Regions from separate parts of the Paraburkholderia sp. EB58 genome, predicted to be linked through region 3. Evidence: predicted binding sites of a transcription regulator. Region 3 holds the regulator's gene; each other region holds the start of a gene.
The links. The regulator LexA, encoded in region 3, represses DNA repair genes until DNA is damaged. The targets are predictions, from matches to a motif close to ACTGTATNNNNATACAGT.
Positions count from the first base shown of each region.

Region 1: recA (recombinase RecA) is a predicted target of LexA. The motif match lies at 2,597-2,614, and genes of this name have one in related genera.
Region 2: P3T40_RS12450 (VRR-NUC domain-containing protein) is a predicted target of LexA. The motif match lies at 1,412-1,429, and genes of this name have one in related genera.
Region 4: P3T40_RS19650 (ATP-dependent helicase) is a predicted target of LexA. The motif match lies at 2,498-2,515, and genes of this name have one in related genera.

Region 1 covers NZ_JBNDMQ010000006.1:169,258-173,469, forward strand. Annotated here, with positions in the region: gene P3T40_RS11345 (sensor histidine kinase N-terminal domain-containing protein) at 120-1,661, opposite strand; gene P3T40_RS11350 (response regulator) at 1,671-2,462, opposite strand; gene recA (recombinase RecA) at 2,695-3,771, shown strand; gene recX (recombination regulator RecX) at 3,779-4,212, shown strand, end outside.
Region 2 covers NZ_JBNDMQ010000007.1:73,096-77,307, reverse strand. Annotated here, with positions in the region: gene P3T40_RS12455 (porin) at 91-1,281, shown strand; gene P3T40_RS12450 (VRR-NUC domain-containing protein) at 1,454-3,208, shown strand; gene P3T40_RS12445 (helicase C-terminal domain-containing protein) at 3,205-4,212, shown strand, end outside.
Region 3 covers NZ_JBNDMQ010000028.1:12,120-16,331, reverse strand. Annotated here, with positions in the region: gene cysT (sulfate ABC transporter permease subunit CysT) at 1-198, opposite strand, end outside; gene P3T40_RS31515 (sulfate ABC transporter substrate-binding protein) at 318-1,358, opposite strand; gene lexA (transcriptional repressor LexA) at 1,650-2,303, shown strand; gene P3T40_RS31505 (hypothetical protein) at 2,335-2,679, shown strand; gene P3T40_RS31500 (DUF2939 domain-containing protein) at 2,878-3,528, shown strand; gene P3T40_RS31495 (universal stress protein) at 3,605-4,075, opposite strand.
Region 4 covers NZ_JBNDMQ010000012.1:183,629-187,840, reverse strand. Annotated here, with positions in the region: gene P3T40_RS19670 (MATE family efflux transporter) at 1-804, opposite strand, end outside; gene P3T40_RS19665 (RNA-binding S4 domain-containing protein) at 958-1,176, opposite strand; gene P3T40_RS19660 (hypothetical protein) at 1,506-1,955, shown strand; gene P3T40_RS19655 (hypothetical protein) at 2,088-2,324, shown strand; gene P3T40_RS19650 (ATP-dependent helicase) at 2,568-4,212, shown strand, end outside.

The sequences.
Region 1 (4,212 bases), on a different contig from region 3:
GTGGGGTGGGGAGGTGGGGTTGGATGGCGCCTTTGTCTGTGAAATTGCATTCAAATACCGGCGATCATCGAATAAATTGGCATCATCTCGGGCCACAGGTTTTGCTGGATCCCGTCCTGTTAGGGTAAGTCCCGGGCCGTTTCGCGCGCTCGTAAGCTGACACGCACGAGCGTGCCCGCCAGCCGCGGTGCGGATTGATAGACGTTGTCTTCGATCGTCAGCGTGCCGCCGTGCATGGTGGCGATCTCGCGGACGATGGCGAGCCCAAGTCCACTGCCGTCGCCTTCACGGCCGAGGATCCGGTAGAAGCGTTCGACCACCCGTGCCCGTTCCGCGGCCGGAATGCCGAGGCCGGTGTCCTCCACCTCCAGATGCACCAGCGCCGTGGTCGCATCCGGCCGCACCCGCACGGTGATGCGGCCGCCGGCCGGGGTGTAGCGGATCGCGTTGTCGATCAGGTTGGACAGCATTTCGCGCAACATCAGCAAACTGCCATCTATTTCCACCGCTTCGTCCGGTCCTTCATAGCCGAGGTCCATCTGCTTGGCGAGCGCCGCCTGCACCCAGTCGCGCACTGCATTGCGCGCAACTTCGGTGATCTCGACCGGCGTAAAGATCTGCCCCGACAGCCGGTTTTCCGCGCGCGCCAGCGCCAGCAACTGCGTGACGAGCCGCGCCGCGTGCTCGGAGCTCGTGGCGATCTGCTCAAGCGAACGGTGCACTTCCTCCGACACATCCTGACGGAGTGCCAGTTCGGCCTGGGTGCGTAGGCCGGCGAGCGGCGTTTTCATCTGATGGGCCGCATCGGCGATGAAGCGTTTTTGCAGCTCCATATTCTGTTCGAGGCGCGTTAGCAGGTCGTTGAACGACGTTACCAGCGGTTCGATCTCCGGCGGCGCGCGGCGGGCCTCGAGCGGCGACAGGTCGTCCGGACGCCGCGCCCGGATATGGGCCTGCAGCGCGTGCAGCGGCGCGAGCCCGCGCGAGAGTCCGAACCACACCAGTACGATCGCAAGCGGCAGGATCACGAACTGCGGCAGGATCACGCCTTTGATGATGTCGTTGGCAAGCTGGCTGCGCTTGTCGAGCGTCTCGCCGACCTGCACCAGCACCGGCAGTGCACCCGGCGTCTGCGGAAACTCGACGGTCGTGTAAGCGACGCGGATGTCGTTGCCGCGCAGCACGTCGTCGCGGAACTCGACGAGGCCCGGCGGCGGGCGGTCTTCTTCGTGCGGCAGCGGCATGTCACGGTCGCCGCCCACCAGTTCGCCCCGCGTGCCTAGGACCTGGTAAAACACTTTGTCGATGTTGTCCGCACTCAGGAAGTCGCGTGTCGCATCGGGCAGCGACAGCTCGGCGACCCCGTTCACCGGATGGATCTGGCGAGCCAGCACGTAGGCATCGGTTTCGAGCGCCCGGTCGAACGGCCCGTTGGCGATCGACTTGGCGACCAGATACGTGACCGCAATGCTCATCGGCCACAGCAGCAGCAGCGGCGCCAGCATCCAGTCGAGAATTTCACCGAACAGCGAGCGCGGCCGGCCCTCGGCGGCGGCTTCGGTTTCGTCGGGCGGCGCGAACGGGTTCGCGTAGCGGGCGTCGCGGGCCTCGTCGTCAAGGTCCGCAGCTTGCGCTGTGGCGCGCTCTACGCGTGCGGACATGGGTGGTCTCTATTTGAAATGGTGGCTCGCGGGCATCGCGGCGGAGGCGGGCGAGGCGGGTGCAGACGGTTCGGGCGTCGAGGGCGCTGCGGACGGCGCGTGCGTGTCGGATGCCGCCACGCCAGGGGTGGTCGTGGTCGCCTTTTCCAGGCAGTAGCCGAGGCCGCGCACGGTGATAATGCGCACGCCGCTCGGCTCGATTTTCTTGCGCAGCCGGTGCACGTAGACTTCGATCGCGTTGTTGCTGACCTCTTCGCCCCATTCGCAAAGATGATCGACCAGTTGTTCCTTCGACACCAGCCGGCCGATCCGCTGCAACAGCACTTCGAGCAGACCAAGTTCGCGCGCCGACAAATCGATCACCTGCTCGTTGACATAGGCAATCCGGCCAACCTGATCGAACGACAGCGAGCCATGCCGCACCACCGTCGGACCGCCGCCCGCGCCGCGGCGAGTAAGCGCACGCACGCGGGCTTCGAGTTCGTTGAGGGCGAACGGCTTGGCCATATAGTCGTCGGCGCCGAGGTCCAGGCCTTTGACGCGTTCGTCGACGCTGTCCGCTGCGGTCAGGATCAGCACCGGCAGGGTCGAATTGCGCGCCCGCAGACGGCGCAGCACCTCGAGCCCGGACATGCGCGGCAGGCCGAGATCGAGTATCAACAGATCGAAAGTTTGCATCGACAGCGCGGTATCGGCTTCGACGCCGCTCTTCACATGATCAACGGCGTATGCCGATTGGCGGAGTGATCGAACGAGACCGTCCGCGAGTATGCTGTCATCTTCGGCAATGAGAATTCGCATGATGCGCCAGCCTGGCCTTGCCGGCACCGCGGTACTGCTCGGCGCGCAGCGGTCTCCAAAGATTTTTGTGGGTAGTTTGGCGCACCTTGATTGCACATAAATGCTTTCACGTGCGAATCGTGCTTGCCAAAACTACTGTTTTTTTATACAGTGTCTGCGTTTAGCGTGCTGTCCGTGATGAATGGGCTGCACATCTGCCTCAGACGCCGTTCATCATAGCAAAGGACGATTCATGGAAGAAAGCAAGAAAGGCTCGGCTGGACTGACTGCTGAAAAGAGCAAGGCATTGGCTGCCGCGCTCGCGCAGATTGAAAAGCAGTTCGGCAAAGGGTCGGTCATGCGGCTCGGCGCAGGTGAGGTAGTCGAAGATATCCAGGTGGTCTCAACCGGATCGCTGGGTCTTGACATCGCACTGGGTGTCGGCGGTTTGCCGCGTGGTCGTGTGGTCGAAATCTACGGGCCGGAATCGTCGGGTAAAACCACGCTGACGCTGCAGGTCATCGCCGAAATGCAAAAGCTCGGCGGCACAGCAGCGTTTATCGACGCGGAACACGCGCTCGACATTCAATACGCCGGCAAGCTCGGCGTGAACGTGAACGATCTGCTGGTTTCGCAGCCGGACACGGGCGAACAGGCGCTGGAAATCTGCGACGCGCTGGTGCGTTCGGGCTCCATTGACATGATCGTGATCGACTCGGTCGCGGCACTGGTGCCGAAGGCTGAAATCGAAGGCGAGATGGGCGACTCGCTGCCGGGTCTGCAAGCGCGTCTGATGTCGCAGGCGCTGCGCAAACTCACCGGCACGATCAAGCGTACGAACTGCCTCGTCATCTTCATTAACCAGATCCGTATGAAGATTGGCGTGATGTTCGGCAACCCGGAAACCACCACGGGTGGTAACGCGCTGAAGTTCTACGCGTCGGTGCGTCTGGACATTCGCCGTATCGGTTCGATCAAGAAGAACGACGAAGTGATCGGCAACGAAACGCGCGTGAAGGTCGTCAAGAACAAGGTCTCGCCACCGTTCCGCGAGGCGATTTTCGACATCCTGTACGGCGAAGGCATTTCGCGTCAGGGCGAAGTAATCGACCTGGGTGTGTCGGCGAAGATCGTCGACAAGGCTGGCGCCTGGTATAGCTACAACGGCGACCGGATCGGTCAGGGTAAAGACAACGCACGCGAATTCCTGCGTGAGAATCCCGAGATCGCACGCGAAATCGAGAATCGCATCCGTGAATCGCTGGGCGTGAATGCCATGGCTGAAGCCGCTGTAGGCGCAAGCGCCGAAGTCGCGGGCGAAGAGGAGTAATCGTCGCGTGATACGCAAGGGCCGGCCTGTATCTCATGCAGGACGTGATGCGGACGGCCCGCGTGACGTTGATTCTGACGGTGATCCATTTGACCCGTTCGAGTCTTTCGACGCGCACGATCAAGCCGCAGGCCGCGCGCCTTCAGCGCAACGCGGTTCCACCTCCGCAGATTCCGGCGATGCCGTCGGTTCTCCCACTGAAACCACCTACACCCGCTCGCGCCGCACTCCCGGCGAGGCTCGGCCCAATGACGACCGCGCCGAAAAATCCCAACGTCCTGCCCGTTCGCTGAAAGGCCGCGCGCTCGGCTACCTGTCGCGCCGCGAATACAGTCGCGCCGAACTCTCGCGCAAGCTGACGCCCTTCGTCGAAGAGACCGATTCTCTAGAAACTTTGCTCGATTCGCTTGAAGGCGAGGGCTGGCTGTCCGATTCGCGCTT
Region 2 (4,212 bases), on a different contig from region 3:
AACCCTATACTTCGCTCGGTTTTTTTCACGGCGATCGCCGATCGTCTGGTGAGAAAAAACGAACTTGAAACGGGGTGTGGATTGATCAAGATGCGATATCTGGCTGCTGTGTCGGCCATGCTTGTAGCGGGGGCGGCACACGCTCAGAGCAGCGTGACGCTTTTTGGGCTCATTGATACGGGTGTCGTTTATCAGAACAACGCGCGCGTGAGTGAATCGAGCGGCACGTCGCCTGGCGCAAGCGCCTGGTCGATGCAAAGCGGCAACGTCTTCACGTCGCGTTGGGGCTTGCGCGGCTCGGAAGATCTTGGCGGCGGGCTCTCCGCAGTCTTCTGGCTCGAGAACGGCTTCAACGTCGACAGCGGCGCGCTGAAGAACGGTGGCGACCTGTTCGGCCGGCAAGCGTGGGTGGGTCTGCGTTCCAGCCAGTACGGTACGCTTTCGCTCGGCCGTCAATACGATTTCATGGTCGACTACATCGCCCCGATGAGCGCGACGGGTTCGGGTTTTGGCGGTAACCTGGCCTCCCACGTGTACGACAACGACAACCTGAACAACGATCTGCGTCTGAACAACTCGGTCAAGTTCAGCAGTGCCTCCTTCGGCGGCTTCAAGGCGGGCGCGATGTATGCGTTCTCCGGCGAGGCGGGCGGATTCGCGAACAACAGCGCATACAGCCTGGGCACGAGCTACACGTACGGCCCGTTCAACGTCGCGGCTGCGTACCTGCAGATCAACCGTACCTCCCAGCCTTCGCTCGCGAACGCATCAGGCGCAGTGAGCACGGGTGACGGCGACCAGCTCACGACCGGCGGCAGCCAGCAAATCTACGGCGCGGGTGCTCAATACAAGTTCGGCCAGTCTTCGGTGGGTGTCGTCTGGACCCATTCCGTCACCGACAACGTAACGGGCATCTGGCAAGGCGGCAGCACGTCCACTGGCGCTATCGCCGGCAACTACATCAAGTTCGACAACTTCGAAATCAACGGTCGCTATTTCGTGCGACCGGACATTAGCCTGGGTGCGTCCTACACGTACACGACGGGCGGGTTCGGGGGCGCATCGAAGGGCTTTACGTCGGCCACGCCGCATTGGAACCAGGTGATGGCGCAGGCCGATTACCTGCTTTCGCCGCGCACGGATGTCTACCTGGAAGGCGTCTACCAGCGCGTCGGCGGTGGCAACGGCAATGCTGCGTTCGACGCCAGCGTCTACAGTCTCGATCCCTCGTCGGGTAACTCGCAGGTGGTCGTCGCAGTCGGTATGAAGCATCGCTTCTAATCGGAGAGGGCTCCCGTATTCTGCAGCGCGCCGTAAGGCGTGCTGCAGGTCCGCTAACCCGGCGCTAGTCCCGCCGTGTCTGTTTCCTGCCAGCGTCTGCGTCGCGGCCACGTGGGGTTTGCTATCATGCACTGTATAAACATACAGCCCCCATGAACGCCCGTGGTGACCGATGCTTCCTGACGCGCCCTCCGTCGTTTCCTCCGGATTGCCTTTAATTCCGTCCGGCGGCGCGCCTTTGCCGCCTGCTGCGGCGCCTTACTACCTGCTGAATTTCGAGCGCGCGCTGGCGTGGCTCGACGAACGCTACGACGATGTCTTCGGTGCGGACGAGCGCAGCTTTCTCGGCGCATTCGGCCGCCTGCCGCAGGCCTCGCGGGCGCTGCTCGTGTGTATGCTGATGCGCAAGGGCACGCTGTTCCGGGCCAGCCGCCTGAATTACGACGAGATCGGATGTCCGCTGCAAGCCGCTGCGCCGCTGCTGGCGCTCGGCTGGATCGATCCCGAGCCGCACCTGAGCCTCGAAGAGTTGTTCAGCCTCGCCACCCGGCCCGAACTGCTGCAGATGTTTGCCGGGACGTTTTCCGGGACCCCGGCGCGCAAAGGCGCCCGCAAGTCGGATCTGCTCGACGCGCTGCGTGCCACCCACGAAGGCGTCCGGCCCTACAACGTCTGGGACCCGCAGAGCACCGACCGCGTATTCCACGTCACCGTCGCGCCGTTGTGCGAGCGTCTGCGCCTGATGTTTTTCGGCAATCTGCATCAGGACTGGTCGGAGTTCGTGCTGGCAGATCTCGGTGTGTTCCAGTACGAGACGGTGGCGTTCGCGCCGTCGTCGCGGGCTTTCCAGCAGCGTGCGGACGTGGATCGCTATCTGGCGCTGCACGCCTGCCGTGAAGCGCTCGAGACGCTTGCGGATGGCGAGTCCGTCGACCGGCTGCTGGCGGACATAGCGGCCATCGAAACCGGCAACGCATGGCTCGATACTCGCCGCGCCAAGCTGCTGTTTCGCATCGGCCAGCATTGCGAGCGCCAGCAGGACTGGGATGCGGCGCTGACCGTCTACGCCGGTTGTGCGTGGTCGGGGGCACGGCATCGGCGCATGCGCGTGCTCGAGCGCAGTGGCCGTTTCGAGCACGCTTTGACGCTGGCGTTGCACGCCGCCGATGCACCGGAGGGCGAAGAGGAGCGCCAGCGCGTCGCACGCATGCTGCCGCGGCTGCAGCGCCGTCTGGGTCAGCCGGTTGCGCGGGCGGTGGGCATACGGCCCATCGAGCGTAGCGCGCTGGTTCTGAGCCGGCCCGCAGCGCCATTCACCGTGGAATACGCAGCGCGCGACCATCTAAGCTGCCCGCAGGCGCCGGTTCATTACGTCGAGAATGCGCTGATCAACTCGCTATTCGGTTTGTTGTGCTGGGAGCCGGTGTTTGCGGCGCTTCCTGGCGCGTTCTTCCATCCATTCCAGCGAGGTCCTGCGGATCTGCATGCGCCCGATTTCCATGCGCGCCGCGCCGCCCAGTTCGATGCTTGTCTTGCGCAACTGGACAGCGGTGTGTACCGCGAGACGATCCTGCGGCACCTGGCGAGCAAAGCCGGAGTGCAGTCGCCGTTTGTGTTCTGGGGCGTATTGACGGCCGAACTGGTCACGCAGGCCCTCGACTGCTTGCCGGCCGCGCATCTGAAACTATGGTTTGAACGGTTGCTGCGCGATATCCGCAGCAACCGTTCGGGCTTGCCGGATCTGGTGCGCTTCTGGCCAACCGAGCGGCGCTACGAACTGATCGAGGTGAAGGGACCCGGCGACCGTCTGCAAGACAATCAGATTCGTTGGCTCGAGTACTGCGCGCAGCACGGCATGCCAGTGCGCGTGCTCGACGTGCGCTGGGCCGACGATGCGCTCGGCGCGGGCGCCGAGGTCGCGGCATGACTTACGTCGTGGCGGTGCGGGCGTTGTGCGAGTTCACGGCGCGGCGTGGCGATCTCGACCTGCGCTTCACGCCTGCGCCGACGGCGTCCGAAGGGATCGCCGGACACGCGATCGTCGCCGCGCGCCGCGAGAGCGACTACGAGTCGGAGATCACGCTGGCCGGCACGCATCGCACCCTCAGCGTGCGCGGCAGGGCGGACGGATACGACGGCGTGCTCAACCGGCTGGAGGAGGTCAAGACTTATCGCGGCGACCTCGAGGCCATGCCGGGCAATCACCGTGTGCTGCACTGGGCCCAGGCGCTCGTCTATGGACACCTGCTGTGTCAGACGCGCGGGTTGAAGGAGTTGCACGTCGCGCTGGTGTATTTCGACATTGCGAGCCAGAAGGAAACCGTGCTGACGCAGTTGCATAGCGCGGCTTCACTGGAAGCGTTTTTTGTCGAGCAGTGCGAACGGTTTATCGACTGGGCGATGCAGGAGGAGGCGCACCGCAGCGCCCGCAATGCAGCGTTGAGCACGCTGGCGTTTCCGTACAGTGAGTTTCGCAGCGGGCAGCGCGAACTGGCGGTCTCGGTCTACCGTGCTGCACGTGACGGGCATAATCTGATGGCGCAGGCGCCCACCGGGATCGGCAAGACGCTTGCGACGATCTTTCCGCTGCTGAAGGCCTGCGCGGCAGATCAGATCGAGCGGATTTTCTTTCTGACCGCGAAGACGCCGGGGCGTGCGCTTGCATTGGATGCGATCGAGATGTTGCATGCCAGTGCCAGTGCCAGTGCCAGTGCCAGTGCGAGCGCCGACGCCAACGAAAACGCCAACGCTGTAACGAGCACGCGTGGCCCCACGTCGCCGCTGCCCTTGCGCACGCTCGAGTTAGTAGCGCGTGACAAGGCCTGCGAACATCCCGACAAGGCCTGCCACGGCGACTCCTGTCCACTCGCGCGCGGCTTCTATGACCGCCTCGACGATGCGCGCAGCACGGCATTGTCCGAACACCGCCTA
Region 3 (4,212 bases):
AAAGGTCAGCCGGTACGACGCCAGCACGCGCGGCGAGGCCACGGCGCGCACGAACTGGGACCAGTCGAGCGAGGCCGTCTTGAGAAAGGTCGCCGCGAGCGGAATCAGTACCACGAGGCTCAGATACGCCACCGTGATGCCGAGCGTCAGGCCGAAGCCGGGTAACGCGCTTGGCTTGCGGAAGGTCAACGTCGTCATGCAGGATGCTCTATCAGGGTAAAAATCGCTGCGGCCACCGTGGGCCAAACGTGCGGCCCAAATCGGTGACCAAAAGCACGCCACAAGGGCGTGCCGGATTGCGTTCTACGGATTGCGCCTTACTGCGGCGAGTAGATCGAATCAAACACACCGCCATCCGCAAAGTGAGTCTTCTGCGCATTCGCCCAGCCGCCGAACGAGTCATCCACCGTGTACAGCTTCAGCTTCGGAAACTTCGCGGTCAGTGCAGTCGGCACCTTGTCCGAACGCGGCCGGTAGAAATTCTCGGCTGCGATTTCCTGGCCTTGCTCGCTATAGAGGAAGTTCAGGTATGCCTCGGCCAGCTTGCGGGTGCCGTGCTTGTCCACCACTTTGTCGACCACCGCCACCGGCGGCTCGGCCAGAATGCTCACCGACGGCACGACGATCTCGAACTTGTCCGGACCGAATTCCTTCAACGACAGGAACGCCTCGTTTTCCCAGGCAATCAGCACGTCGCCGATGCCGCGTTGCACGAAGCTCGTGGTCGCACCACGCGCGCCCGAGTCGAGCACGCCGGCGTTCTTATAGAGCTTCGAGACGAAATCCTTGGCCTTCTGATCGTTGCCGCCCGGCTGATGCTCGGCATACGCCCATGCCGCCAGATAGTTCCAGCGCGCGCCGCCTGAGGTCTTCGGGTTCGGCGTGACGATCGACACGCCCGGCTTCACCAGGTCGTCCCAGTCCTTGATGTGCTTCGGATTGCCCTTGCGCACGAGGAACACGATCGTCGAGGTGTACGGTGCCGCGTTGTCCGGAAGGCGCTTTTGCCAGCCCTTGTCGACGAGGCCCTTGCTGGCGAGCGCGTCGATGTCGTAAGCCAGCGCCAACGTCACGACGTCCGCCTGCAGGCCGTCGAGCACCGAGCGCGCCTGTGCGCCCGAGCCGCCGTGCGACTGCTTGAACGTGATCGTCTCGCCGGTTTGCGCCTTCCATTGTTTGCCGAACGCCTGATTGACCTGCTGGTACAGCTCGCGCGTCGGGTCATAGGACACGTTGAGCAGCGTCGTATCCGCCGCGGCCGTCTGGGCCACCAGACCGAGTGCCGCTGCGGCGCCTAACGCCAGCACCGTGATGAGTTTCCTGGTCTTGCCTGCGAGCCCCGTGCCCTGATCGATCATCCACCTTCTCCGCGTTGTGGTTGGTTGGGACAGCGCGTCCCGTGTTGTATGTGTCGAGCTGGAGGCCAGTCTATCGAAGGGCTTTCATCATTAAAAATAATGTTTCTTCATTTTTTAATACGCAAAAGTGGTAATGACAGCCAGACGCGGCGTTGCGGCACGAAAACGGCTGTTCCGACGCCCGAAACCGGCGCTTCAACGACACCCAGGGACACGAACTTAAAGTAAAGCTTGAATTGCGCCGAATACTGTATAAAAATACAGTCACCTGTCTATCCATACAGTGGCGCCATGACCAAACTCACCGCACGACAGCAAGAAGTTTTCGATCTGATCCGCCGGGCTATCGAACGCACCGGCTTTCCGCCCACCCGCGCGGAGATCGCCGCCGAACTGGGCTTCAGCTCAGCCAACTCGGCGGAGGAGCATCTGCGGGCGCTGGCCCGCAAGGGCGTGATCGAACTCGCTGCGGGCGCTTCGCGCGGCATCCGGCTGCTGCTCGCCGGTCAGGACGACTCGCCGCACCAGTTCACGCTGCCGCACGCCAGCATCATGCAGTTGTCGCTGCCCCTGATCGGCCGGGTGGCCGCGGGTAGCCCGATCCTCGCGCAGGAACATATCTCGCAGCATTACGCCTGCGACCCGGCGCTGTTCTCGAGCAAGCCGGACTACCTGCTGAAGGTACGCGGGCTGTCCATGCGCGACGCCGGCATTTTCGACGGCGATCTGCTTGCCGTGCAGAAGAAAAGCGAAGCAAAAGACGGCCAGATCATCGTTGCGCGGCTGGGCGACGACGTGACGGTCAAGCGTCTCAAGCGCCGGCCGAATGGAATCGAGCTGATCGCCGAGAACCCCGATTACGAAAACATCTTCGTTCAGGCCGGCAGTGCGGAATTCGCATTGGAAGGCATCGCGGTTGGGCTGATCCGCCCGTCCGAGTTCTGAACCCTGCTCTGAACAACGCCTGGAGAGACTCATGGAACGCCTTGCCCGCCTGCTGCCCTTCCGCCAGTTTGGTCGTCTGCGCCATTTGCGCAGCCTCGTGCCGTGCGCACCGATCGAGGCGTCCAGCGCCACGCCTTCGTTATTCGACGTAGCGGCGCCGCAGACCTCAACCTTGCCGTCGGCGCTGCCGGCCTTTGCGCGGGTCTCGCTGAATTCAGGGCTCAATACAGCAGAACCGGCCCGGCGCGCGCCGGTGCGGGTCTACCACGGCCCGTCGCGTCTCATCATGGTCGGCACCGTCGACGCGGTGTGCCGGATGATCGACCGTTGCATCGCGGAAGAACGGGCCGGCGTGCAAAACGCGCTGTTCGAGTAAGGGCTGTATCGCGGACGGCCCGGAAGCCCGGGCTGATCTCTCTTCGGGTTCGGCATCATGCGTTGTAGATGAGCGCCGGGCAAAGCTGGCAAGAAGGTGGCATCGGGTGAAATCGCCAGGATCGCGTGAAGCTTGCGGGGATCGTTTTCCTGCGGCAGCGGTCCACGTTAGATCACCTACAGCGGAGAATCTCGCCCGATGGCTGTTTCAACACCTGCAAAACGCGGCTCTTCGCGGCCGCTGATCGTTGTACTCGTGGTGATTGCGGTCGTGGCCGTGCTGGGGTACGGCTATGCGTCGCCCTATCTCGCGCTTGATCGCCTGAAGCGCGCCGCCGATGCGCGAGATGCGCAGACCGTCAGCGAGTACGTGGACTATCCAGCATTCCGCGAAAGCCTGAAAGAACAGATTGGCGGCTTGTTGACGAGGCGGCTCGAAGCGCGCGCGAACGGCAATCCGCTCGCAGCCATAGGGGCAATGATCGGCATAGCGCTGATTGGTCCCTTGGTTGACGCCTATGCCACCCCCGACGGCGTGGCCGCGCTACTGAACGGCATGCCGCCACGCGGCGATCTCACCCAGCGTCCGCCTGCTCACCAGAATACTGGCGCCAATACGCCTGCCGGCCCGGCAGATACAACACCGGCCCCCGCAGCGCCCGCGCCGGGCAATACAACCACACCGCCGCAACCGCCGCAACCGCCGCAAACCACGGCAGGCTACCGCAGCATCAACGCATTCGCCGTCACGTATCAACACGGCGTCGGCGATGCGCGCTATTCCGCCATTCTGCGGCGCGAAGGGCTGTTTACGTGGAAGCTGGCTGCGGTAGAGCTGAACGCGAACTGAATGCGAGTTGAGGGCGCGCTAAACAGTGAGTCAGCGCGCTTCCAATCTTGTCCACCCTGTTCCGCTCTACGCCGACTCAGGCCGCCTCAGCCGCTTGCTGCTGCTCCTGCACCGACGAGCACGCCACCAGAATGCTGCACGAGACCCGGTCGAGCAGAGGCGTATTGCCCGCCCCCATCCACCAGCGCGACAGGCCGGTGCGGCATCGGTGGCCAACCACCACTAGATCCACTTGCAGCTCGTTAGCCAGGTTGGCGATTTCGTCGATCGGGTGGCCGAACGCAAAATGGCCTTGCGCGGTGACACCGCGCTCGGTGAGCCAGTCGACCCCTTCCTGGAGGATGTCGCGGGCGGTCTTTTCGAAGCTGCCACAGGCCACGTCGGTCAACAGCCCCGCGCTCTGCGCGATGCTCGAGCGCATATCGACCACCGACAGCAGATGCGTTTCCGCTTTGAGGTCTAGCGCCAGATCGGCGCCGCAACGCAGGGCCTTGCGGCCTTCGCGCGAGCCGTCGTAGCACAACAGGATTTTCTTGTAGCTCGCCATGTGGTTCTCCCTACCGCGTTCATCGCGGTTCTGTCCTAATCATGGTGCGCCGCAATTCAGCATGCAAGGGATGGAAAACGCTAACTAAATGCTAACGAAGCACTCATTGCATGAGAGCCGCTAAACGCATCATGCCG
Region 4 (4,212 bases), on a different contig from region 3:
GGTTGCGAGAAATAGCGTGGATTCGACGCCATAGGTGATCGCGACCGGCCAGCCTATGCCGAACAACTCGCCCATCAACGGCAATCTGGGTCGCGTCGCCGTGACAAAATGACGATAGCGGGGCCGCAGATGCAGCCACGCCATTAGCACGAGCGCGGTCATCCAGACGGTGATGGTGGTGCCGCAGGCCGAACCGAGAAAACCGAGGCGCGGCAGGCCATATGCACCATGGATCATGCCGTAGTTCAGAAAGCCGTTCACAAAGACACCGCCCAGCGAGACCCACAGCAGGCGCTTGGCCGCGCCGATGGCCGGCAGGAAGGAGCGCATCAAACCAATACCGATCAGGCTGCCGAGCGCCCCCCAGCGCAGCACGGCCGCGTATTCGCCGACGTTGTGCGCGAGCAGGGCCGGTTCGCCGAATGCCAGCAGGATCGGCGTGGCGAACGACAGCAGCGTGAAGGCGGGAATCGACAACAGCACCGACATCACGAGGCCGGTCCAATAGATGTGCGGCACGCGGTCGTCGGCCTGCGCGCCACGTGCATGCGACACGCTCACGCTCACCGAAGTCAGCACGCCCTGCAGCAGCGTCACGACCACGAAGAACAGGTTGGCGCCGAGGCCGCCGGCGGCGAGCGCGTCAGGGCCGAGCGAGCCAAGCAGGATCGTGTCGGTGACGCCCATGGCCATCTGCGACAGTTGGGCGATGGCGAGAGGGGCGGCGAGGCGGGCGGTGTCGGCGGCGTGGCGAGATAGGGTCGGCGGCGGGGCGGCCACCCGGGAGAGGCCGGATTGCGTCATCAAAGGTGCACGGTTGCGGGCTGCGCCCGCGTCGTTTTCTGTCAAAACAGACAGCTTATGGCGTAGGCGAGCTGTTGTCGATCTGTAAGCACACTTTTGGTGCGGATTTTTGACGCGTGGCGCGCGAGGGCAGCTGCGCAGGTGTCCGAGGCGCTACGCCTCGTGCACGGCAATGCGGGTGTCGCCGAGTAACACCACCTGTCCTGCGCGGATTTTGCAGGTTTTGCGCAGTTCGACCTGGCCGTCGACCGTCACGGCGCCCGAGGCCACCATCAGTTTGGCGGAGCCGCCGCTGTCCGCGAGCCCCGTTATCTTCAGGAGATTGTGAAGTTCGACATAGTCGCCGGTCAGGGTGAAATCGAGATTAGGCATGGCGATTGCGGCTCGGGTAACGGGGTTCGCATCATAAGCCAGAAGCTGGCACACAGGCCTGTGCAATGCGGAAACCGGTTAAATGAAAGTATGTGTTTGGTAATTGTTAGAAAATGAAACGTTCCGTAACAGTAGACGTTTCTTACGAACTTCACTCACAAAGGGTTGGTCTGTAGAAAAGCCTGCTGACCTGGTGACGTTTCGCAGCGGGTAACGACAGACCGGGCGAGCTGCATCGCCAGCCTCGCTGTCGGCGTCCAGTTGCAGTTCGACTGGGAGATTGACGCGTCGACGCCCGAGTCCTGACAACAATTTTAGAGAGGATAGCTATGACCCAGATTCGTTCGCTCCTGATCGGTACCGCCCTGACCGCTTTTGCCGCCACCGGTGCGTTTGCGCAGACCAACGCGCAGCCGGATGCCGGCGCTGCTGGCCAGCAAATGATGGCGCCGGGCGCCGACACCGCCGCTCCGGCTGCACAAGGCGTCCAGCCGGTGACGCCGGCGCCGCAGCGCCTCACGGCATCCGGTTCGACCGATCCGCTGGTGCAAAAGCGCGACGCAGACGCCAAGGCTAACGCCGAATACAGCGCGTCGAAAAAGGCGTCGAAGACCCAATTGAAGGAGCAGCAAGCCGAGGCCAAGCAGAAGTACAAGGAACAGGTCCGCGACGCCAAGATCAACAAGAAGGCCGACAAGCAGACCGCCAACAACGAGATGAAGATGGACATGCAAGGCCAGACGCCAAGCCAGGATGATCCTTCGGACGTTAAGCACTAAGCATAGATGCAAGGGGCGGGGAGTCGGCTTGACCGCCTTTGACGATGACGGCGGGTCAGGCTCTCCACCACCGGCCGCCTCCTCTCACTTCTATTCACTCTTGGCCATCATGGAGGTCATGTGAACAAGCCCATGAACAGGATTTACGCAGCGCTGATTGCCGGCTGCCTGTCGTCGGTCGCGTTGGCGCAAACGAACCCGTCGGCCGAGCCCACGCACGCGGATAAGAAGGCCGCCAAGGCGCAAGCGAAGGCGGACAAGAAGTCTGATGTCGCTCAGGCGAAGGCCGACAAATCCAGGACGGAAGCCCAGACGGACGCCGATAAGGCCGCCGCCGACGCGAAGGAAAAGGACGCAAAGAAGGAGTAGGTTCCTTTCCGGGCGCGCAGGGCGGGTTGTCCACGGAAGTGGCTACTCTCGTGTGCCTGGCGACAAAAAGCTAAGACCTAACGAATTGCGGCCCGTGGCGCGTCAGCGCCCGGGCTGTTTGCGTTTGGGTTCGAGGACGGCCTGCGCCGAAAAAAGGGCGCTTGTCGCCGCCGGTTGTATGGATATACAGTATGCGACGCTGATCCCGTCCTGCGACCCCTTCACCTCCTGATACCGACCACTGTGCTCTCCGTTGCCGACTCCGCGCCGTCCGATACCGCTGCCTGGCTGGCGAAGCTCAACGACGCGCAGCGCGAGGCCGTCGAATACGGCGCCGACAATCCCGCGCAGCCGGGCGGCGCCTTGCTGGTGATCGCCGGCGCGGGTTCGGGCAAGACCAATACGTTGGCACATCGCGTTGCGCATCTGGTGGTCAAGGGCGTCGATCCGCGCCGCATCTTGCTGCTGACGTTCTCGCGCCGTGCCGCGCTCGAAATGACCCGGCGGGTTACGCGGATCGCCGGTGAGGCGCTGGGTGCGCGGGCAGCGGTGGCGCAGGGCTTGACGTGGTCGGGCACGTTTCACGGCATCGGCGCGCGCCTGTTGCGCGAATATGCCGATCTGATTGGCCTCGCCCCGACCTTCACGATCAACGACCGTGAGGACTCCGCCGACCTGATGAACCTGGTGCGGCACGAACTCGGGCTGTCGGCCAAAGAGCGGCGTTTTCCGGCGAAGGGCACCTGCTTTGCGATCTACTCGCGCGTCGTCAATACCGGCGCGGCGCTCGCCGACGTACTGGCGAGCGCGTTCCCGTGGTGCCGCGAATGGGAGGCGGATCTGCGGATGCTGTTTGCCAGCTACGTGGAGGCCAAGCAGACGCAGAGCGTGCTCGACTACGACGACCTGCTGCTCTACTGGTCCCTGATGGCCGAACAACCGACAATCGCCGCTGATCTCGCGGGCCGTTTCGATCACGTGCTGGTGGACGAGTATCAGGATACCAACCGCCTGCAAGCGTCGATCCTGCTTGCCTTGAAGCCGGACGGGCGCGGCCTGACCGTGGTGGGCGACGACGCCCAGTCGATCTACTCGTTCCGTGGCGCGACGGTGCGCAACATCCTCGATTTTCCGACGCACTTCAATCCGCCCGCGAAGCAGGTCACGCTCGAGCGTAACTACCGCTCCACCCAGCCGATTCTGGCCGCATCGAACGCGGTTATTGAACTCGCTACCGAACGCTTCACGAAGAATCTCTGGACCGATAAGGCCTCTGCCCAGCGTCCACGTCTCGTGAGCGTGGCGGACGAAGCCGATCAGGCGCGCTATGTGGTCGAGCAGGTGCTCGAAGCGCGCGAAGCCGGCATGAAGCTGAAATCGCAAGCGGTGCTGTTTCGCGCCGCGCACCACAGCGCGGCGCTGGAAGTCGAACTGACCCGGCGCAATATCCCGTTCGTTAAATTCGGCGGCCTCAAGTTTCTCGATTCGGTGCACGTGAAAGACGTGCTTGCGGTACTGCGCTGGGCGGAGAATCCGCGTGATCGCGTCGCCGGGTTTCGGGTCATGCAGCTGTTGCCCGGCGTTGGGCCAGCCACGGCGGCACGCCTGCTCGATGCCGTGGTTACGCGTGCCACACCCAGCCACACCGTCAGCGCTCTCGCCGCCTTCGCTCCGCCGCCGCGCGCACTCGAAGACTGGCAGCCCTTTGTTGCGTTGATGTCGAGCGTGTGCAGCCTGAGCTCGCCATGGCCGGCCGAGTTCGAACTGATCCGGCGCTGGTACGAGCCGCACCTCGAGCGCAACCATGAGGACGCCGCCTTCCGTCATGCGGATCTGCTGCAAATGGAAAGCATCGCCGCCACGTATGCGTCGCGCGAGCGCTTCCTTA